Regions from separate parts of the Blautia sp. SF-50 genome, predicted to be linked through region 2. Evidence: riboswitches for the same ligand, from Rfam matches in the RefSeq annotation. Region 2 holds a riboswitch; the other holds the start of a gene.

Region 1 (12,091 bases), on a different contig from region 2:
ATCGTCTACGTCAAAGACAACCGTACCGACACCTACCAGCCATTTATCTCCGAAAACGGCAAATACTGCAAATACAACAAAGACCTGGGAAAACTCATAGAACTCTGATCAAAACGGGGAATCCGCAACCGCAGATTCCCCGTTTTTCTCATCCATCCAGTGCAGCGCCGATGACCCATTCCCCTCTTCAAGCCACAGGGAATCTCAGCCTTTCCTCCCAGCCATCCAGCGCAGCGCCGATGGCTCATCCAACTCCCGTCATGCCACAAGGAATCTCAGCCTTTCCTCCCAGCCGTCCAGCGCAGCGCTGACGGCTCATCCAACTCCCGTCATACCACCCCACTAGCAACACTCCCCACGAGATTTAACACGTCTCACGGCCAACGCACAGCCAGTGAGGGGCTTCTTTCCAGGCTGACTCTGCAGGAGGGGAGCTGCTTCTTAGGTGGCGGAAATCTGCGTTGCTTCAAAAAATCTCGCTGTTTGAGCGGCTTCTGACGCGAGTTCGAGATTTTTTGAAGCGCTTTTAGCAGAATTCCGGCACCTTAGAAGCCAGCCCCCGACGAAGCCCCAGCCTGGAAAGAAGCCCCTCACTGGCGTCCCCTTCCGCCATATAACTACCTCCGTTTAAATCTCCCCAAGAAATCCAAACACCTCCTCATCCTCAAGAAAATGCATCAGCATATAAGCACACATGATCGCAACCCTCTCCTCCTTCAGTATCCTCCTGACCTCATCCCGGTCCGCAATCACAACCTCGATCTCCTCACTATCCTCCTGAGCAGCCTTACTAACCTCACCACTGGCATACCCATAAACCGTAGCACAGGATTCATCCGTCATCCCAATCGTCGTAAAATAAGGCTTCTCAAAAGCCTCCGCAACCTTGATCGGCTCCAGCTTCAACCCGGTCTCCTCAAACATCTCCCGCACAGCACCCTCATGGAAATCCTCCCCAGGCTCCACAAGCCCCGCCGGAAACTCATAAATATACCCGCCGATCGTATACCGATACTGACGGATCAGCACAACCTTATCCCGCTTCTCTCCATAAACACTGTAAATGATCACCCCATCCGGATGATTCTCCCCTGTAGAAAGCTTCATATCCTCCACACTCTTCGCCCTGGAGGCCACAAAATAAGAAACCGGCGTATCATGTACACTGGTCGCATCCACTCCATAAAGATTCACGAACTTATTATCTGTAAGTTTTTTCACACTATTGATCTTACCCATCTGAAAAACTCCTTCCCGAAAATTTTTTCTAAAAACATTTTATCCCATCCAAAACCAAAGGTCAATTTTTTATACTTACACTCCCTTCACAATAGTGCTATAATAAATACCCTGCTATAAAATTTAAATTTACTTATTACATTACCAAACAGCTACTGTAGACAAGAAAGAAGGAAAAAACATTGAAAAATCAGACCAATGCTGCCCAGGCCGAAAACCCTCTGGGAACCGCCCCTGTAGGCAGCCTGATCGCCAAATTCGCCATTCCCGCCATCATCAGCATGCTGGTCAGCGCTCTGTACAATATCGTTGACCAGATCTTTATCGGCCAGGGCGTAGGAATGCTTGGAAACGCCGCCACAAACATCGCATTTCCCGTAACCATTATCTCTACTGCTGCTGCATTGCTCCTGGGAATCGGCAGCGCCTCCAATTACAACCTGGAAATGGGCGCAGGAAACGAAAAAAAAGCCAGCTCCATTGCAGGAACCGGACTCTCCGCGCTGATAATCTCCGGTACGATACTCTCTGTCATCGTCCTTCTGTTCCTGAAGCCACTGCTTCATTTTTTCGGCGGAACACCGGACGTCATGCCCTATGCCATTGATTACATGGGGATCACCGCCATTGGACTTCCCTTTTATGTTTTAAGCACAGGCGGCAACCACCTGATCCGAGCAGACAGGAGTCCTACCTATTCCATGACCTGCATCCTGGCCGGTGCCGCCATCAACACCATCCTGGACCCGCTTTTCATCTTTGGATTCGGCTGGGGCATCAAAGGTGCAGCCTGGGCAACCGTGATCGGCCAGATTGTATCCGGACTTCTGATCATCTTTTATTTTTCCAGACTCCGAAAAATGTACCTGGACCACTCCATGCTGATTCCTAAGGCACGCAATCTGTCTGCCATTTTTTCTCTGGGAATGGCATCCTGTATCAATCAGGTTGCCATTGCTGCAGTGCAGATTGTCATGAACAATACACTTCGCCATTACGGAGCACTCTCCGCTTACGGAAGTGATATTCCGATCGCTTGTGCAGGGATCATTTCCAAAGTCAATCAGGTATTTATGGCCATCTGCATCGGAATCTCCCAGGGCTCCCAGCCCATCTGGGGATTTAACTACGGCGCCGAAAAATACAGCCGTGTACGCCAGACATACCGCTATTCCGTAACCTTATGTACTGTGATCGCAACCATATTTTTTATCTGCTTCCAGTTCTTCCCGCATCAGATCGTAGGCATCTTCGGAAACGGCAGCGACCTGTACTTTCATTTTGCAGAAAAATATCTCCGCATCTTCATGCTGATGACCTTTGCCAACGGGATCCAGCCTATGTCCGCCGGCTTTTTTACCTCCATTGGAAAAGCCCGGCTTGGTGTGATCATGTCCCTCACAAGGCAGGTGCTCTTCCTGCTGCCGCTGATTGTCATCTTCCCGGTCTTCTTCGGAATCGATGGCGTCATGTACGCAGGACCAATTGCAGATACCTCTGCATTTGTGCTGGCCGTTGTTTTTGCCAGACGTGAGCTTGGAGTCATGAAAGCTGCAGAACAAAACGCCTGACACAAGAAAGAATCCTGCTTGCAGGATTCTCCGCCTGCGACGGGTCGCTTCAGCGACATTATTCCTCTCCGTCGCAGTGCGATCCTGCCCGGAGGGCTTTTTTATGTTATAGGAACATTACGGAGTAATTTCCTATAACATAAAAAATGCCATGTAATTTACTGCCCATCGGCAATATATTACATGGCATTTCTCACATTCTCAGATATTTATCTGAAACCACCAATTTCTGATCTTTTCTTCATCCTCCGGCAGCTGCTTATGATCAGTCACCCTTCAGTACAACACGGATCTTCTTATAAATTACAAATACGATCAGAGATGTCAGTGCATATTTAAAGATATTAAACGGAGCAATGATCAGCAGTGCAAAGGTAAGCAGTCCGTTTACGGAGCTGTGTACTGCGCTTCCCATCTGGATAAAGGTCTCGATCGGCATTCCAAACGCCTTACCGTAAGCCGGAAGCAATACAAAGGCATTGACAAAGCATGCAAGGATCGCTGTCAGGACTGTTCCTGCTGCCATACCTGCAACTGCATGTACTCTGCTCTTTTTGTGACGGAAACGGTAGATCAGGCCGGCCGGTACCACATAGGCACATCCAAACAGGAAATTGGCAACATCACCAACACCGGCAGTCATGGTTCCCTTAGTCACAAGATGTACGAGAATCTTCACAAGCTCGATCAGGATACCTGCCACAGGTCCCATAGCGAAGGTTCCTACCATAACCGGTACCTCGGAAAAATCAAGCTGATAAAAAGACGGTGCAAGAAACGGGATCGGAAACTCAAGATTCATTAATACTCCTGCCACAGCACCAAGCATGGCTACCTGCGCGATGGTTCTTGTTCTGCTTCTTTCCACAGCATTTCCTCTCTGTAATATCTGTTCACTCATAACTCTCTCTCCTTCTTCAGAAATATTCAAAGAAAATTTCCACAAGAAATCTTTATGCGAAAAAAATTTCTTCACATAAAAAGCCCCGGGAGCTTCTTCCCGGGGCACTGAGCACGTTCTTTAAATACTGCGCGTTCTTCTCTCATCCAGACTTTACTGTCGGTTCCGGAATTTCACCAGATCAGCCGCCAAAGCGGGTCGCGGACTATACCGCCGGTAGGGAATCACACCCTGCCCCGAAGAAATTTTCTTTTTTATGAGTTCATTATAACGCGCTCTTTTTATAATTACAAGCCTTAATTCTGTCACAGAAGCATTCTGCTCCATTTATATAAATCTAAGATCCACTCCTTTATGATCAAACCCGGATTTTCTTTACCGTACTCCAGCTACTGTAAAGAACCTTTTTTCCGACTCTTTTATATGACCGGATGCGGACATAATAGGTCTTTTTGTTTTTCAGTCCTGATATCTTATATCTGGTCGCAGACTGTTTTCCAACTATGACCGTTTTTCTTTCTTTTGTAAATCTGCTGTCTGCTGCATACTGGATCTGATAGCCGGTTGCCTGTATATTTTTTTTCCAGCTTGCGGTAAAGGATCTGTTTGCTTTTTTCAGTCCTGTCAGCAGAGTTTTTGGAGGCAGGATCTTAAAGGTAAGCGTTTTGTTGATACGACTGTATTTTCCGATCCCTCTGACCTGCACAGTTCCAATTCCGGAATTTTTATTATTTTTGTAATACAGCTTATAAGCACTCGCACCGATCTTCTTTCCATTTACAGTTACGGTTACTGATGGCCGGATGGTTTTTCCCGTACAAGTGTAAGAGGTTCTGTTTAGCTTAACATTGCTGACAAACCTTTCTGTCTTTTTTATGATCTTGAAATGAATGGTTGCGGTACCTTTATAATAACCGGTACCATAAATGGTTACCGTTGCCACACCCGGATACTGATTATCCTCGTAGTACATATAATAATCTTCGCCGGCTTTCAATCCGGGAATTACGATGGCAGGTGTGAGTTCTTTTCCTGTATATATCTGATCAGCTATTGGATCCGCAGCCGGTAGTTTTCCGTAAATAGTAAAATATAATGTTTCCGATCCTTTATAATTGCCGATTCCCGTGAGCTCTGCACGAGCTTCACCAGGCTTTTCATTATTAACATAGGTTACCGTATAATCTTTTCCCTGTACCAGTCCGTCAATTACCACTTCCGGTTCCACTTTTTTTCCTTTAAAGGTGGTTTCCAGGTATGTTTCATTATTTTCCGCAAAATAGCACACATACATTCCATTTTCATCTGGCGTAATCTTGAAACTCCGCTCTACTGTACCGCAGAAAATATCTTTTCCCGTGATCTTTACAGTCGCAGTTCCTGCATTGATGTTATTTTCATAAGTTACTTCATAATCGGAGCCCTGCTCAAGTTCCGGTGCGGATTCACTGGATTCTATTTCGGGTTCATGGATTTTTCCATTATATTCATAGTCTGAAGTGATCTGTTCAAACCATTCATTCTGAAGCGGTATCCGGTTGTCTGCTGACAGCTCCACAAACGTGTAGCCACGGTCCTCTGCGTATTTCTGAAGTGTGGAATCCTTTTTTCCCGCGATCAGTGCTGAATCCCTGAACGCATCATCCGCCCAGACAGTATCTGTGCTCAGTACTCTTATCCTGCACCCGGAAGACAGACGAAGTCCATTTTTCCCAACTGATTTTACAGATGCGGGAATTATAATATCACAGATCCCTGAACTGCTCTGGAATGCATATTCACCGATTTCTTCCAAGCCTTCGTTTAGGACAGCTTTCGTAAGCGACGAACAGTTTCCGAATGCACCTTCTCCAAGGCTTCTGACACTTCCCGGGACTGTTATGGAAGAAACATTTACACAGTAATAAAAAGCATAGTCTCCCACGCTTACAGTTCCATCCGGAATCTGGTAATCTCCGGAACGTCCGGACGGAAACACGATCAGTTTTATGCCATCCTTGCTGAATACCACTCCGTCTTTTTCAGAAAAATACGGATTTTCCGGATCTACTTTAATTTCTGTCAGACTGGACTCAGACAAGCCCTCCACAAAAGCAGCCAGCCCTATAGATGACACGTTTTGGGGAATCGTAACAGATTTCAATTTCTCACAGTTGTAAAAAGCATTCTTTTCGATGGTTGTAAGCGAATCCGGCAAAGTAACAGACTCTATATCAGAAGCCTGGGTGCAATACTGGAAGGTACTGTTTCCAAGAACCGTTACTTTTCTTCCGTCAATGGTATCCGGAACTACGATATTTGTATCCGTTCCTTCATACTGATACAGCCTGAGTGTTCCATCATTCAGAATCTTATAAGAATAGTCATAGTCCATTTTGGACAATTCATAATGTCTGGGGGCATTTCCCGTATATCCGCAGTCAACCAGATATCTTTCTCCGTCAATGATGACTACGGAGTTCCTGTGACCGCTTCCCGCCCCCGGATCATTTGCCGCATACCTTGCATACACGGTCAGTCCCAGTTTTTCGCACATATAGTTCACTGCGCTGGTATTGGCCCAGCAGTCTCCGCCGCCATCCAGCATCAGGCCTGTATAGCCGGAATGATACTGACTGTAATTGAAGTTGTTGGCAAGCCATCTGGCGATCGTCTCAACCTTTTTATAATCGGACATTTCCGCAGTAATATTTTCTTTGAGGAATGTATCCATTTTTTGTTCTGCGTAATACTCCGCATAATCTTTAAGTATGAATTTATAATAAACGGTACTGTTTCCATCCTGTACAGAGATCAGGGTCTCTCCAAACATGTATTCCCACTGGCTCTTTACGTCATTTCCGTTTTTGTCTACATAGGTTACATACTGCATTTTAGGAGTAACAAGACCAGTTTTGCTGACTTTCGCAGTATAACCAGAAACAACCGTATATACCGGATTTTTGCCGGATGTCTGGATCTGATAAGATGTCTGCATGGTATCCGGCATGGAGATCACACTGCTGTAAGTATCATTCATCGCATACAGATATATTTCTGTGCTCTCCACATCTGTTTCTTTTTCGGAAGTGCCTGCTGCCGGAATATTATCTGTGAATATATCTTCCTGCTGCTCCTGGTTTTCTCCGTCACCAAAAATTTCTTCCGGTGCCGCAGCCTCCTCTGTTCCTTCTGCTTTTCTGATGACCGCCGAAGGTTCTTCCAGAATTAATCCTTCATCAGAATCCTGTTGTATTTCCTCACTCTCTGAGCTTTCAGCTTCATCCGTTTCCGTTCCGATATCTGATCCCGGAAACTCTTCTTCTGTAATCTGATCTGTGCTCACGGCAGTATCTTCTCCCGCGATCTGATCTGTGTTTACGGTATTTTCTGATTCCTCAGAATTCCCGTCATCTGTAAAAGTATCAATGGCGTCTGTCATATCCGTCTGTGCATCTGTAAAATCTTCGGCCGCCACCGGTCCGCATGGAACAACAGCCATACATAACGACAGGCCAAGTGCCATCAATTTTTTCGGAAATTTCATTTCGTACCTTTCCTTCCTTTTTATGTAAACCGTTTATATGTAAGTTCTGTTTTTTTTATAACGCGGCCCTGTCTTTTCGCAAGCTGCAATAATGTCCCCAACTCTGCAAAAAACCGCTGTGATCTTCATTTTAGATCACAGCGGTTTATGTTTTATTATCGGAACATCAGACTTTCCACAATTTCAGCATTACTGTTCTTTCCATATCCGCATTCGATCAACCAGTTTTCTGGCTGGATACTGCCAACACCACGTTCTACTGTGATGCTGCATGCTCATATGCATTCTGTATTCTTACAGAATATCGATATGCTCTCCTGCAAGTGCCTTGTTCATGCTTCGTACTGCGCAGAATTTACCACACATGGAGCAGGTATCATCATGCTCCGGTTTGCGCTCGTTCCAGATACGTTTTGCTGTTTCCGGATCCATGGCGCATTCCCACTGTGCCTCCCAGTCAAGCTTTCTTCTGGCATCAGCCATCTTGTCATCGATCTCACGGGCACCGCGGACACCCTTGGCAATGTCTGCTGCATGAGCTGCGATCTTAGATGCCATGATTCCCTGTTTTACGTCCTCAAGGTTCGGAAGGGCAAGGTGCTCTGCCGGTGTTACATAGCAGAGGAATGCTGCTCCGGACATAGCTGCTACTGCACCGCCGATCGCGGATGTAATGTGGTCATATCCCGGTGCAACGTCAGTTACGATAGGTCCTAATACATAGAACGGTGCACCCTGGCAGATGGACTGCTGTACTTTCATGTTTGCCTCTACCTGATCAAGCGGCACATGTCCCGGTCCCTCTACCATAACCTGGACATCTTTTTCCCATGCACGCTTGGTCAGCTCGCCAAGACGTACAAGCTCCTCGATCTGGCATACATCTGTTGCATCAGCCAGGCATCCCGGACGGCAGGCATCACCAAGAGAGATGGTCACATCATACTCGCGGCAGATATCCAGGATCTCATCGTAATATTCATAGAACGGATTCTCCTCACCGGTCATACACATCCATGCAAATACAAGAGATCCTCCTCTGGAAACGATATTCATTTTTCTCTTGTGGTTACGGATCTGATCGATAGTCTTTCTTGTGATTCCGCAGTGAAGAGTTACAAAATCTACTCCATCCTGTGCGTGAAGTCTTACCACATCAATGAAATCCTTAGCTGTCAGTGTGTCAAGGTCTCTCTGATAGTGGATAACTGAATCATAAACCGGAACGGTTCCGATCATTGCCGGACACTCGGATGTCAGCTTGCGTCGGAACGGAATGGTATTTCCGTGGGAAGAAAGATCCATGATAGCATGGGCGCCCATGTTTACAGCTTCCATTACTTTCTGCATCTCTACATCGTAGTCCTTGCAGTCTCTGGATACACCAAGGTTTACATTGATCTTGGTGCGGAGCATGGAGCCTACGCCCTCCGGATCGATACATTTGTGATTTTTATTTGCACAGATCGCCACCTTACCGGAGGCTACCAGCGGAAGCAGTTCCTCTGTTGTCATGCGTTCCTTCTTAGCTACGATCTCAAGCTCAGGTGTGATGATGCCTTTACGGGCTGCCTCCATCTGTGTACTGTAATTTCTCATGTAAAAAAAATCTCCTTCCATAAATTCTTTGTGTTTATACAACAAAAAACCGGCTGCTGCAACGCATACGCATCACGGCAACCGGCTCTTACTCTTACGTACTTAATGAAAATCTTCTGTACTTCTGATCTCTTCTGTACTCTCTGATCTTCTGTGTCTTTAAGAATCCTTCGTGCATATGTCCCTACGTTGGCATTATCCAAATCAGGTTATGGGTCAAGACATTTACAGTCTACTCTCAGCTCGCTTCAGCGGGCCCCCCTGTTTTCATATGTTGGGGACGTTTGTTCGTCCATGTGGTTATTATAGTATACCGGCTAAAATTTGTAAACCACAATTCTGCATTTTATGACTTTTTCTTTCGACATAATCTGTCATTTTATCTCTCAAACTCCCCGGGATCTTTCTTTACAGACATTCTTCCACAGCTTTGCTGTTCCCCGTCAGGAGGACATCCGCAATCCGCATTCACTGCTTATTGCTTTTCGCAATTACAGCAGTCGATTTCCCTGATCCGGTCAAGCTCTGCAAGGTTTTCTGCACCTGCACGGCGGATCCCCGCAAAAATGGAGCCCGCAATATTGTGCCATACACTGAAAATCGCGCCCGGAAGTGTTGCAAGCGGATTGGCTGCAAAATTAGCTGCTGCCAGTGAGACAGCAAGGCCACTGTTCTGCATGCCTACCTCTATAGCTATAGCTGTTGTTCTGGAATACTCCACATGGAAGATTTTTGCAGCCAGAAATCCCAGCATCATACCACAGAAATTGTGGATCGCCACTACTCCAAGCACCAGAACTCCACATCTTACGATCTTCTCTGCATTTACAGCCACAATTCCTCCGATGATCATAACAATAGCTACAACCGACACCAGCGGCATAACATCGGATACCTTATCCACATGCTCTCCCGCAAGGCTCCGAAGAAAAACTCCCAGGAGAACCGGGATCAGAATTACCTTTACCACAGAAAGCACCATAGCCCAGAAGGATACTTCCACCCAGGCTCCTGCCAGAACATATACAAGAAACGGTGTCATCAACGGTGCTGCCAGTGTGGAAACTATAGTCATTCCCACAGAAAGCGCCACATCACCTCCTGCGATATAGGTGATCACATTGCTGGCTGTTCCGCCCGGACAGCATCCCACCAGGATCACTCCCAGTGCCAGATCTGCCGGAAGGTTCATCACTTTACACAGAAGCCAGGCGATCACCGGCATAATGGTATACTGAGCCACTGCACCGATCACCACTTCTTTGGGTCTGGAAAAAATTGCCCGGAAGTCATCCAGTTTTATGGTCAGACCCATACCAAACATGATCACTCCCAGAAATACAGACGTATAGTTCGTCATCCAAGAAAATCCGTCACGCCAGAAAAAAGCCAGGCAGGAAAAAGCAATGATAATGATCCCGATATATCTGGATGCAAGGCTGCTGATAATTCCGATTTTCTTTAAAATTTTCCCCATGCATTACACCTCGTAGCTGAAGTTGTCGATCAGTCTTGTTTTTCCGATGTAAACAGCCATTGCTACAAGAACGCTGCGGTCAGCTTTTTCCACCGGCTGCATGGTAAGTGCATCTACCATGGATACATAATCGATCTTTGCCAGAGGCTCTGCTTCGATCACTGCTCGCATTTTTCCGAGAAGCTCTTCTGCCGGGATTCCTGCGTGAATGGCTTCCTGTCCGGCTTTTACTGCCTTTGACAGGCAAAGAGCTGCTTTTCTCTCTTCAGGGCTTAAGTATGTATTTCTGGAGGATTTTGCAAGTCCGTCCTCCTCACGGATGATCGGACAGCCTACGATCTCAATATCGAAGTTCAGATCACTCACCATCTTGCGGATGATGGCCAGCTGCTGTGCGTCTTTCTGTCCGAAATATGCTCTGTCCGGTGCCACAATGTGGAACAGCTTGGTCACAACGGTACACACACCTTTGAAATGGATCGGACGTGTTTTTCCGCAAAGTGTCTCTGACAGAGTATCTATACTTACAAATGCGTGGGGATCATGATACATCTCGGAAGGCTCCGGGCAGAAGATCAGGTCTGCTCCCAGGCTTTCGCAGAGTTTGCTGTCACGCTCAAAGTCTCTCGGGTAGGCTTCCAGGTCTTCGGTAGGACCGAACTGTGTAGGATTGACGAAATCGGATACCACTACGATATCATTCTGCTCTCTGCATTTTTTGATCAGGCTTGCGTGTCCCTCATGGAGAAATCCCATGGTTGGCACAAGGCCTACTGTTTTTCCTTCTTTTTTCCACGCTTTGATCTGTTTTCTTGTTTCTTCTACTGTTTTTGTTACCTGCATTGTGCTCTCCTCTTTTCCGGTTCTGGAACCGGTTTTCTTTATAGATTCGAGATAGCCTCTTTTCTGAATTCACCTTCGTCTTATTGTATTTCTAATCTGCGTCAGGCCATATCCTTCAGCAGTCCGTGTTTCTCATAATTGGTCACTCTGCTGATCCTGTTCTCTTCATCTACAAATACAACTGCAGGCTTGTGAGTACGGGCTTCTTCCTGCTCGTACTGTGCGTAAGCCATGATGATGATCTTGTCACCGGTACTTACACATCTTGCTGCTGCTCCGTTCAGGCAGATCATACCGCTTCCGCGTTCTCCGCAAATGGTGTATGTCTCGAAACGGCTGCCGTTGTTCACATCTACGATCTGAACCTTCTCATATTCCAGTATCCCGGCAGCTTCCAGCAGTTCCTCATCCACAGTGATACTTCCTACATAATCCAGTTCCGCCTGGACAACGGTTGCTCTGTGGATCTTTCCTTTTAACATCTCTATTGTCATCTTATATAAGTCCTTTCCTGCAGGGAATAATTTTCAAGTGGATAAAAGCATCCGCTTCTGTATTTAATAAAAAAGCGTCTCGGGGTACACTTCGACCCTGAAACGCTTCTGATTGATTCCCTGTATATTGAGTCCTGTTTTTTATACACGAAAAGCATGCTCTTCAACAGTTGTTCAAAATTCCCATAACTGTTGTAACGCCTTCGTTATCATCGATACAGGCTCGTATCTTTTATAATTTTCATATATCCGTCCGTTCCCGATCCCGGGTTCCGGCTAGCTATTTTTATATAAGATTCCAGTGATTTCAGCCAGAGTATAGTTTTGAGTCCAAATACTATCTCTGTGGGGTATTATTGCACCCCGACACTGGTTTGTCAATAATTTTCATATTCTCTATTATCGTGAATGGCAGTAATAATCCCAAAACCAGTTACTTTC
Region 2 (12,091 bases):
CTTCCCCAGCATACACTGCAGTTCGGGTTCATAACAATAGCCCCTGCTTCCATGAAGATATCGATAAGCCCCTCCTTTAATGCCTGACGATAGATGGTCTGGCTTGCAGGAACAACCAGGAAACGAACTCCCTCTGCAACTTTTTTGCCTTTGATCACCTCTGCGCCTACACGGAGGTCTTCAATACGGCCGTTATTGCAGGAGCCAAGAAACGCTTCGTTGATCTTGATGCCGCAGGTTTCCTCAGCCGGAACCACATTGTCAACAAAGTCTGGCTTCGCTACAACCGGACGGACTTTTGAAAGATCAAAGGTATACTCTCTTGCGTAAACAGCATCCGGATCGCTGTGATATACCGCTTTTGGCTCACGTCCATGCTCTTTCAGATATTCCAGAGCTTTATCATCAGCCTCAAAGATTCCTGTCTTCGCACCAGCCTCAACAGCCATGTTGCAAAGAGCCATACGGTCGCTGATGCTTAATGTTTTGGCGCCTTCGCCGGTAAACTCCATTGCCTGATAATTACATCCGTTTGCTCCGATCTCTCCGATAATGGTAAGGATCAGATCTCTTGCATAAACACCCTCAGGAAGTTTCCCTGTCAGGTTGAATTTCACAGTTTCCGGTACCATAACCCAGGAAGTTCCGGTTACCATTCCATAAAGAAAGTCTGTACATCCTACACCGGTACCGAAAGCGCCAAGTGCTCCATAAGAACAGGTATGGCTGTCTGCACCAAAGATCAGCTGTCCCGGACGGACATAATTCTCGATCATGATCTGATGACACACGCCTTTTCCTTCCCAGAAATCAATGTTGTTTTCTCTTGCAAAATCTCTCATTTTTTTCTGGGATGCTGCTGTTTTCGGGCTGTCAGACGGTACATTGTGGTCTACGATAAATACCAGTTTCTTTGTATCTGCGATATGTGGATTTTTTAATTTGTTGTTGTACATGTCAACAGTCAGATGTGTGGTTCCGTCATTGCTCATCAGATGATCCAGCTGAACTGTATAGATATCTCCAGGTTTTACGCTGTCCACACCGGCTGCTGCCGCGATGATTTTTTCTGCGATCGTCATTCCCATCTCTTATTCCTCCTCACGGTTCAGAGAAGCGATAAGTCCTCCCTGATTCAGTATATTCTGCATGTATTCCGGCAGTTTTGTGCAGGAATAAGTCTTTCCGTTGGCAACCGCTGTTCCCTCGGACATATGAAGCTCCATGGTATCTCCGGTCTTCACATCATCCGGGAGGTCCTTACAGACAATTGCCGGAAGTCCGATATTGATGGCATTGCGGAAGAAAATACGGGCAAAAGATTTCGCAATAACTGCCTTTACTCCAAGTGCCTTAAGAACGCCCGGTGCCTGTTCTCTGGAAGATCCGCATCCGAAGTTCTCTCCTCCCACTACAAAATCTCCCGGTTTCACCTTCTTGGAAAAATCCGGATCCAGTGATTCAAATGTGTGGCCCTTCATTTCATCCAGATTCGGCAGAAGCAGATACTGGGATGCAATGATCTGATCGGTATCAAGGTCATTATGAAATTTAAAAATTGTTCCCTTATCCATAAAACAAGTTCCTTTCTGATTGTTATCCATTTCCGGGTTAACATTCCTCTGTTACCCTTTTCGTCCTATATTCTAACACAAAACGTCATATAATTAAAATGTATATTTTTAATAATTAATATAACTTTAAGTTATAAAGTCATTTCCCTGTGATCAGCGCAAAATATCCCCACTCCCACAGAAGCTCTTCAAAACTGTTCTCAAGATATTCCCGGATATCGTCTTCCTCGTATCCGGTCATTCTGGAGATCACTACCATATAATCCCGGAGTGTTTCGTAGGGAAGAGATCCCCGTCCATCTTTCTGCCACCGAAGAAAAACAGCCTGGCGGATGGTGGCATATTCCATACCGATCCACTGCATATGGACCAGGGCATCTTCCAGATCTCCCTCCGGTGTCAGAAGATCTGAATATACTTCGTTGGCAAGAAAGCTCCGGAGAAGGTCTTCATATACACGAAATTTCCGATAAAAATCCTCCCGGGCTTCCACCAGTTCCTCTTCCTCATATTCTTCGGACAATTCCTCCGCAAGTTCCATCACCGGCTCCAGATATTTCCGGTAAAGTCCCTCTTTCCGGTAATTTACAGCCAGGTCCTGCAAAAGTTCATTGCATTCGTCCATGGTATCCAGAACAGGCAGCTCTATTTCATTAATAGCATGTTCCAGTTGGCGAATCGTTTTCTCTGAAAAATAATCTTCCACAAGCTCTGTGGTAAGCGGCATGTTCCAGTGAAGTTCCTTCAGAACATAAAAACTATCAAGAAGGATTTCCTCCGGTGTTTTTTCAGGATCCATTATAAGATCCATAACCTTCCGGCGCACAAGAAAAAGCGGCTGTTCCTTTTCTTTTGGAGTTTCCGGAAAAGCGATTCTTTTCTTCTCCTTCCAGATGTCCAGGACAGCCGGGCAACAGGGCATCATGGTCGCTTCCTTATGATCCTGAAATTCATGGATCTCCCTTGGAAAAATCTGGCAGGTCTCTGAAAGCATCGAATCCCCATAAGCACTTACCAGATAGCACAGTCTGTTCTTTGCAAGAAAAGGACAGTCGTGCTCTTCCGTCATCTTCATGATCCGGCTGCCGTCCTTTTTCATGGTATAGGCCTGCAGGCAGCTTCTGTGTCCGGGCACCTCTGACGGCGGCTGGATGGTTTTCCAGTTTCTGTAGGTTTCATCATCTATGTTGATCTTCCATTCCCTGCAGCAGCTGATGGTGCATTTGTCTGCAATACAGGTAAATTCGTCGTAATAATCAGGTTTTAATAATTCCATGTTTCCTCCATATTCTTTATTTTCCAGCTCCAATGTCTCCTGTTTGCAAAATGGACATGAGTTGACCTGTTTTATTTTCCCCGTAAACACAGAAAAGCGGAATTCTATCCGCTTTTTCTGATATTCTGTGTATTCGTTTTTATTCTGCAGTCTCTCCCAGAAGCTGCCTGTGAACTTTCCGCCTTACAAACCAGAAACAGGTCACCTGCATGATGATCGTAAGGATCCAGGATGCCGGATAAGAAATAAACAGTACTTTCAGTGATCTGTGAGCCGGGAAAATTCCGAAAATCCACACAATTCGAAGGCCGACCGTTCCGATAATAGACAGGATCATGGGGACACCGGAGCGTCCCATTCCGCGCAGTGCTCCCGGAAACAGATCCATCTGTCCGCAGAGGAAATAGGTAACTGTGGTATAGGCAAGAATCTCCATTCCGCATTGGATAACCTTAGGGTCTTCCGTATAGATCTTCAGAAGCTGCGGACCGAAAAAGTATGCACCACAGCCCATGGCAAAGGATACGACAAAGGACAGGATCATACAGTCAACAAGCACCCGGTCCATACGTTTCGGTTTTCGCACACCATAATTCTGACTGGTAAAGCTCATGCAGGCCTGGGTAACCGAATTCACGGACACATACAGAAATCCAAAAATATTATTGGCTGCTGTATATCCTGCCATAGCAATGGAACCAAAGGAGTTTACAGAAGACTGAAGAAGTACATTGGAAAAATTGATCACTGTACTCTGGATCCCGGCAGGCAGTCCCACCTGGAAGATCTGCTTCAGGTACTCTCCCTTTATGGACAGTTTTGAAAAACGCAGCTGATAGCTTCCCTCTGTCTGATACAGACACCGAAGGACAAGAATGCAGGAGATCAGCTGAGAGATCACCGTTCCGATTCCCACACCGGCCACGCTTAAATGACACACGATCACGAAAAACAGATTCAAAAGCGCATTGGCACAGCCGGAAATGATCAGAAAGACCAGCGGCCGCTTGGTATCTCCCACAGCACGCAGGATCGCCGCACCATAGTTATACAGCATAAAAAACGGCATTCCCAGGAAATAAATACGCATATAAAGAGTAGAAAGATCGATCACATCGTCCGGTGTATCCATCAGTTCCAGGCAGATTCTGGCAAAGATCACTCCCAGAACTGCCATGATGATCCCGCTGATCAGAGCCAGCAGGATCGATGTATGTACTGTTTCTGACATTTCTTCATCCTTACCGGCAGCATAAAATCTGGCTGCCAGCACATTGGCACCAAGAGAAATCCCGATAAAAAGGTTGGTAAACACATTGATCAGTGCGGTAGTGGAGCCTACTGCCGCCAGCGCCTCACTTCCACTGAAACGTCCCACTACCACGATATCCACTGCATTGAACATCAGCTGCAGGATACCGGACAGCATCAGCGGCAGTGAAAACGAGATCAGCTTGTCCATGATCGACCCATTACACATATCGATCTCATACTTGTTTTTTTTCACGATTTCATCCCCCATGTTCATACTTACATAAGAATATTATAGCACCTTTCGTCGGAAAGCTACAATGAAATATTTTTATGGAGAATATGCAGCGGCTGCATAAAATACGCAGCCGCACAGTAACGTGTGTTTATCATTTCACTATCTTTCCAGGAGTCCTGCATCACGAAGGTTTGCAAGAAGTGCATTAAAATCCTCCACAATATCATCTACCGTTGTTGCATTTCCAACAGCAGCTGCCGGGGTTACTGTTCCAGCAGGGCCGGTGGCTCCGGCTGCTCCTGCAGGACCAGTGGCTCCTGTTGGACCTGCTGGACCGGTGGCTCCGATCGCACCAGCCGGACCTGTTACCCCCGTCGTTCCCGCTGGACCAGTGGCTCCTGTTGCTCCTGTCGCTCCCATTGCTCCCGTCGGACCTGTTACTCCTGCCGGACCGGTGGCTCCTGTTGCTCCCGTCGGACCGATGACTCCCGCTGGACCAGTGGCTCCAGCGGGACCCGTGGCTCCCGTATATCCCTGTATTCCCGGTTCCCCCTGCGGTCCCTGAGGACCCATAGGACCCGGAACTCCCGGACAGCCTCTGGGACCGGTTGGTCCTGTAGGTCCCACAGGGCCTGGGCAGCCTCTTGTTCCACATCTGTCACATCCACAGGAACTATGATTTCCATAACAGGACATACAGGACAAATCCTCATGACTGTCCTGCTGCATTTCCATTTCCTTACGTTTTCGATGCCTGAACAGCATTCTTCGATCACCTCATAGGAAAATAACTTTCCCTACAGTATATGACAACAGCTTTTACCTGTGCATAGGATCCCCGCAAGCTTGTACCCTGCCAGGAAAAATATAATAAAGATATCTTTTCTTTTATACCAGACCATATTTTTCCCAGAAATATTTCTGGTCATACAATACTCCCGGATCTTCCGGCTTCAGTCCCTTCGCTTTCTTATGAAAAAAGAATGCCTGCTCCGGACATCCCATCTTATCATAACAAACGCAAAGCTGCATATATGGCACAAATCCATGACACTCAGCCATAAAAAATCCACATTTTTTCTTATCTGACGGCACAGTAAGCGCCTGCCCATACCAATAGCCAGCCTGTCTGGGAAGCTCTCTTTCCAGAAAAATCTTTCCGACCTCACAACAGATTTCCGCCCTCGGCACATCCATAGTCAGACTGTACAGAAAAGCTTCCAGTGCGTACTTTTTTTCTCCCATTTTCCGGTAGCACTGTCCAAGTACAAAACAGGCATCGATCTTATTTTCCAGCCATCCGGATGGATTTTTCAGGAACTCCACCAACACAGCCTCTGTCTCCGGATAACGCTGATGATAATACAGTTCTCTCCCATAATAAAGCTGATGTCTGGGTTCCAGCGTTTCTCCTCCTGCCAGCATTTTTTCATAAATGCGAAGATTACGGTCCGGATCACCTTTTCCACATTTCCGGTGCCGGATCACCACATCTGAATAAATGATATTTCCCTCCGGAATCACAGTTTCATGAACTGCCCCATTCCATCTAAAATTTCTGGATGTTTTCATTATCCGCTCCCGAAAATAAGAAAATGTTGTTCTCCCGCTCTGGTCAAACCCTGCCGCATATTCCATCATTACAACATCTGTTCCGGGATCCAGAGTTTCTTTAAGACTCTTCAGTTTTTCCAGATTTTCTTCATCCAGGACATCATCCGCATCTAGCCACATCCAGTAATCGGTGCGGACTTTTTCCAGAAGAAAATTACGCGGAGCAGAAAAATCATCACACCAGGGAAAATCAAACACCTGCGACGTATACTGCTCCGCGATCTCTTTTGTTCTGTCTGAAGAACCGGTATCTGCGATCAGGATCGCATCCATCACCTGAGAAACCGGCTTCAAGATCCTCTCAAGAACTGCTTCTTCATTTTTTACGATCATACATAGACTGAGGGAAATCATATTTCAGGATCCTTCGGATTTTTATAATATTTATGCCGTTCCCGTCAGTCCTATGCCTTCTGTCAGTGTACAGCTTTTGCTTTCGGATTAAGCTGAGCTCATCCTCATATCACCAACTGTGGTATATCCTCTATATGTTCTGCAAGACGATCTGCTCCGTTCAGCTCCCCGCTCTCACCATATCCATACAGGCATCCTATAAATGGGCTTTTGCAGGCTCTGGCACATTCCAGATCCTGCCTCCTGTCTCCGACCACCAGATAAGGGCCTGTACATTCCCGGATGATTTCCTGCACAATTTCTGTCTTTGGACGGAATCCATACGATTCGCAGTCATAAAAATGATCGAACCATCGTTCCATCCCAAATTCCTTCCAGTGCGCCTCACGATAGGAAGCTTTACAGTTACTTAAGATCACAAGATGATATCCCCGGTTCTTCAAGACTGTAAGCATCTCCTCTGCTCCCGGATACCACACTGCCTTATGCTTCCTGATCTGTCTGACCATCAGTTCTCCTACCATCCTGCTCGCCTGCTCTTTATAGCTCTGATCCAGCTCCGGCAAAAATGTATTCCACATCTCCTTACTGTTAAATCCCAGCCAGCCGGCAATTTCCGCCGAGCCTATCTCCCGTTCTTCTGCAGCCTTCTGTTCTGTCAGCCACTGATAGGTTTCACGAAATGCCGGTTCATAGATTCCAATGGTATGATGGATCGTTCCATCATAATCGAATATGATCGTTTTTGTCATCATTTATTTTCCTATCTATTAGAGCTGCTTCATCAGATTGACCATCTCGATCGCAGATAACGCACAGTCATAGCCTTTATTTCCCGCTTTGCTTCCTGCACGCGCAATAGCCTGCTCTATATTCTCAGTCGTGATCACTCCGAATAAGACCGGGATCCCTGTTGCAAGTTCAACCTGTGCGATTCCCTTGGCAGATTCATTGCACACCAGATCATAATGTGAAGTATCTCCACGAATGACAGCTCCCACGCAGATAACTGCATCATATTTTCCTGACTGTGCCATTTTCTGTGCTGTAAGCGGAATCTCAAATGCTCCCGGCACCCATGCTGCAGTAATATTCTCTTCTTCTACTCCATGTCTTACCAGTCCGTCGACTGCCCCTCCCAATAATTTATTCACAATGATCTCATTGAATCTCGCTGCCACGATACCAACCTTCATTCCCTCCGGTGCTACTACTTTTCCTTCTACTAAATTGATCTGTCTCATTTTTTCTTCCTCCTGCTATTTGCTGTTTTTTATAAATTTATTTCTTTAAAAATATGACCCATCTTTTCCTGCTTCGTTTTCATATACTTCCGGTCATACTTTTGTACCGGAATCTCCAATGGTACTCTCTCATTGATCTTCAGCCCGAATTCGCCAAGCCCATAGACTTTATCCGGGTTATTGGTCAGTAATCTTAATGATTTCACACCAAGGTCTGACAGTATCTGCGCCCCAACCCAGTACTCTCTGAGATCCGGTGCAAACCCTAACTTCACATTAGCCTCCACGGTATCGTATCCCTGTTCCTGAAGCGCATAGGCTTTGATCTTATTGATCAGTCCGATCCCTCTGCCTTCCTGTCTCATATACAGAATGATCCCTCTGCCTTCCGCCTCTACCTGGCGCATCGCTGTCTGCAGCTGCAGGCCGCAGTCACATCTGAGCGATCCGAATGCATCTCCTGTCAGGCACTCCGAATGTACACGGCAAAGCACATCCTCACCATCTCCTAGATCACCTTTTACCAGTGCCAGATGATGCTCTCCTGTAATGTCATTGATATAGCCATACATTTTAAAATCACCGTACTGCGTTGGGAGGTTTGCAGCTGCTTCCTCCTTTACATGCTTTTCATGTATTCTTATATAATCCTGCAGATCACGAATCGTAATAAATGTAAGGTTATGCTCTTTTGCCATTTCCCATAGCTGTGATGTACGCATCATAGTGCCATCTTCTTTCATAACTTCACAGCACACGCCGCATTCTTTCAGTCCGGCAAGTCTCATAAGATCTGTTGTTGCCTCCGTATGGCCATTTCGTACCAGAACCCCGCCTTTTCTGGAAATAAGCGGAAATACATGTCCCGGTCTTCTGAAATCCTCCGGTTTTGACTGATCATCCACACACTTCATAATGGTATAGGAGCGTTCTGCCGCAGAGATACCGGTGGTTGTATCTGCGTGGTCCACTGCCACGGTAAATGCTGTACTGTGATTGTCCGTGTTCTCAGCAACCATCGGCGGAAAGTTCAATCTCGCCGCAATTTCTGCACTCATCGGTGTACAGATAAGACCCTTTGCATAAGTCGCCATGAAATTAATATTTTCCCGGGTTGCAAACTCTGCCGCACATATCAGATCTCCCTCATTTTCTCTGTCCGGATCATCTGTGACCAGAATTATTTTTCCTTTCTTAAGATCCCTAAGTGCCTCTTCAATTGTGTTGTACTGATAATTTTGTGACATAGTGTATATCCTCCTGTTCTAAAACCCGAATTCTTCAAGAAACTCCATCGTAATTCCGGATTCTTTTTTCTCTTCTTCGTTTTTTTTGATGCCAAGCAATTTTTCTACATATTTTCCAATCACATCATTTTCCAGATTAACCAGATCCCCCGGCACCTTTTCCAAAAGGGTGGTTTCTTCTCCTGTATGTGGAATGACCGACACCTGAAAACCAGCTTCATCAACCCTTGCAACTGTCAGGCTGATCCCATCAATACAAACGGATCCTTTTTCCACGATCAGATGCAAGATCTGTGGCGATGTCTCAATTGATACCCAGATGGCATTTTCTTCCCGGAGCATGGAACGTATCACTCCAGTCCCATCAATATGGCCGCTTACTATGTGTCCCCCGAACCTACCATCTGCAGCCATTGCACGTTCCAGGTTTACCTGGCTTCCAGCTTTACAACTGCCAAGACTGCTTCTTCTGATCGTCTCTGCCATCACATCGGCAGTAAATCCGTCCGGTTGGATCGACGTAACTGTCAGACACACACCATTCACAGCAATACTGTCACCGATCCTTGTCCCTTCTAGGACTTTCCGGGCTTTCACTGCCAGGATCCCTGATTCTCCTGTCAGCTGTATATAACGGACTTTTCCTTTCTCTTCTACGATTCCTGTAAACATGATTCCTCCTGTTTTTTCTCACACACCTGACATCTTATCCGGATGTCCTCACCGATCTGGCAGATATCTGTATATTTCAGTTCTACTGCTTCAGACGGGAATTCAACTCCGATACCTTCTACCGGTGTCTTCCCGGCCACACCACCAAACAGCTTTGGTGCCACAAAAGCCTGTACTTCCTTTACAATTCCGGCTCGCAGGGCACTGTCATTTAACGTACCGCCTCCCTCCAGGAGAATGCTGTCAATGCCTCTGTTTCCAAGATCTGCCATCAGCTTCTTAAGGTCTATCTGATTTTTTTCATCGGGACAGTAAATGGTCTCAACTCCCATGGTATGTAATATTTTTATTTTTTCTTCTGTATTTTTCTGATCTGCATAAGCCACGATCGTCCGGTACTTTTCCGCACTTTTTACGATCTGACTGTCCGGCGGGATCCTGAGCTTACTGTCGCACACAATCCTGACAGGACTTTTCCAGCCTTCTACCCGGACGTTTAACATCGGATCATCTGCAAGCACAGTTCCAATACCTGCCATGATCCCCATGTACTGATGCCGCATATGCTGTACTTCTTTTCTTGCCGCTTCTCCGGTGATCCATTTTGATGCTCCTGTCTTCGTTGCAATCTTCCCATCCAGTGTCATGGCATACTTCATCACCACGTATGGGGTTTTCGTAGTAATATAATGGAAAAACACCGGATTCAGCTGATCACATTCTTCTCTCATAAAATCTTCAACTACTGTTACACCGGCTTCCCTTAACATCTGTACACCTTTTCCTGCCACTTTCGGATTCGGATCCCGGGAACCGATCACCACTTTTCTGATCTTCTGTTCAATGATCGCTTCCGTACATGGAGGTGTTTTTCCATGATGACAACAAGGCTCCAGCGTAACATAAATCACCGCACCTTCTGCTGATTCTGTGAGGGAAGCAATTGCATTACGTTCCGCATGAAGTTCTCCATACTTTTTATGATAGCCTTCCCCAATGATCCTTCCGTCTTTTACGATCACTGCCCCTACCATCGGATTGGGATTCGTCCAGCCTTCTCCTTTTTTGGCCAGCTGGATCGCCCGAAGCATATATTCCTGATCCGTCATTTTTATTCCTTCTTTCTTATTCCTGTTCTTTGCCTGGTACGCCGAGGCTTTTAGACCTGTGCAATCGGATTCACAGACAAGTGAGTGGTATATTTATTTCGAAAACGATGTGCCAAATACAAAAAAAGCCTGCAGAAATATCTGCAGGGTGGAATTGATCTGTTACATATGATCAATAAATGAATGTCTGATTATTTCCTACATAAAAAGCTCTGAAATGGATCACCATCTCAGAGCTCTGATACTACATTCATTCATACAAAAATCAACTGTACTATCATCTTCTTCCATCCAGACTATACTGTCGGCCCCGGAATCTCACCGGATCATGCCTTTCGGCTCGCGGGCTCTACCGCCGGTAGGGAATCACACCCTGCCCTGAAGATATCTTTTGTTTATTTTAATACTTTATCTGTTATTTGTAAAGTGTAAATTTTTTATTTAAATTCCACCGCCCTACCACTGTTATATATAAAACAAGGGTGAGAAGCCTGATTTTCAGGCTTGCCACCCTTGCATATCATAGAAGAATCTTATTTACAGACTTTTTCTCACAGTCTCGAATTTATTCCCCAATACGCAAAAAAACCTTGAATCATCCCATTTTCATAGGAAATTCAAGGTTTTTCATTGATTTACATGATAAAATTACGATTCAAATTCTTATGCGAACTGTAAGATTATGCGTTCATCTGCTTTGCAACTTCCTCAGCGAAGTTCTCTTCTTTCTTCTCAAGACCATCGCCTGTCTCGTAGCGAACGAAGCCTTTGATCTGGATCTTAGCGCCGTTCTCTTTTGCTACCTGCTCTACGTATTTAGCAACGGACTGTTTTCCGTCCTCTGCTTTTACGTATGTCTGGTCAAGAAGGCAGATCTCTTTGAGCTCTTTCTTGATACGTCCTGTGATCATTCCCTCGATAACCTTAGCCGGTTTCTGGGACTCCTTCGGGTCGTTCTGAATCTGAGCCATAAGGATCTCTTTCTCATGCTCGATATAGTCAGCGCTTACTTCCTTGTCGCTTGTGTACTGCGGTTTCAGAGCTGCGATCTGCATAGCTACGTTCTTAGCCATCTCTTTAACAGCATCGTTAACAACATCTGTCTCAACGTCTACAAGAACGCCGATCTTTCCACCCATATGAGTGTAGGAAGCGATGAATCCGTTCTGCTCCTCAACCTGAGCAAATCTACGGATGTTCATGTTCTCGCCGATTACTGCGATCTGAGCTGCAAGAGCCTCTTTTACAGTCTTGGTTGTATCAAGTGCCCATGCCTCAGCAAGGAAAGCATCGATATCAGCTGCTGTTGTGTTAAGTGCCTGTGCTGCAACATCTGCAACATAGCCCTGGAACTTCTCGTTCTTTGCAACGAAGTCTGTCTCAGCATTAACCTCAACAACGACTGCTTTCTTTCCATCCTCTGTTACCAGAGTTTTGCAAAGACCCTCTGCTGCGATACGGCTTGCTTTCTTCTGTGCTGTAGCAAGACCCTTCTCACGCAGGAACTCAACT

What was found. A riboswitch is a leader RNA that binds a small molecule or an ion and turns the genes downstream of it on or off. The one in region 2 is predicted to bind FMN.
Region 1: another riboswitch for FMN. It lies ahead of BLP57_RS04875 (ECF transporter S component); the one in region 2 lies ahead of ribD (bifunctional diaminohydroxyphosphoribosylaminopyrimidine deaminase/5-amino-6-(5-phosphoribosylamino)uracil reductase RibD).

Annotation. Positions count from the first base shown of each region.
Region 1 is NZ_FMUW01000005.1:122,873-134,963, reverse strand. It holds gene BLP57_RS04890 (hypothetical protein) at 1-108, shown strand, start outside; gene BLP57_RS04885 (NUDIX hydrolase) at 628-1,239, opposite strand; gene BLP57_RS04880 (MATE family efflux transporter) at 1,422-2,810, shown strand; gene BLP57_RS04875 (ECF transporter S component) at 3,076-3,711, opposite strand; FMN riboswitch at 3,842-3,959, opposite strand; gene BLP57_RS04870 (fibronectin type III domain-containing protein) at 4,070-7,237, opposite strand; gene thiC (phosphomethylpyrimidine synthase ThiC) at 7,532-8,836, opposite strand; gene BLP57_RS04860 (bile acid:sodium symporter family protein) at 9,312-10,313, opposite strand; gene panC (pantoate--beta-alanine ligase) at 10,317-11,156, opposite strand; gene panD (aspartate 1-decarboxylase) at 11,258-11,650, opposite strand.
Region 2 is NZ_FMUW01000002.1:97,191-109,281, reverse strand. It holds gene BLP57_RS01785 (3-isopropylmalate dehydratase large subunit) at 1-1,088, opposite strand, end outside; gene BLP57_RS01780 (LeuD/DmdB family oxidoreductase small subunit) at 1,092-1,574, opposite strand; gene fliB (flagellin lysine-N-methylase) at 1,714-2,850, opposite strand; gene BLP57_RS01770 (MATE family efflux transporter) at 2,990-4,372, opposite strand; gene BLP57_RS18490 (hypothetical protein) at 4,499-5,104, opposite strand; gene BLP57_RS01760 (tetratricopeptide repeat-containing glycosyltransferase family 2 protein) at 5,228-6,307, opposite strand; gene BLP57_RS01755 (HAD family hydrolase) at 6,412-7,062, opposite strand; gene ribH (6,7-dimethyl-8-ribityllumazine synthase) at 7,078-7,551, opposite strand; gene BLP57_RS01745 (bifunctional 3,4-dihydroxy-2-butanone-4-phosphate synthase/GTP cyclohydrolase II) at 7,581-8,798, opposite strand; gene ribE (riboflavin synthase) at 8,817-9,470, opposite strand; gene ribD (bifunctional diaminohydroxyphosphoribosylaminopyrimidine deaminase/5-amino-6-(5-phosphoribosylamino)uracil reductase RibD) at 9,452-10,579, opposite strand; FMN riboswitch at 10,855-10,969, opposite strand; gene tsf (translation elongation factor Ts) at 11,260-12,091, opposite strand, start outside.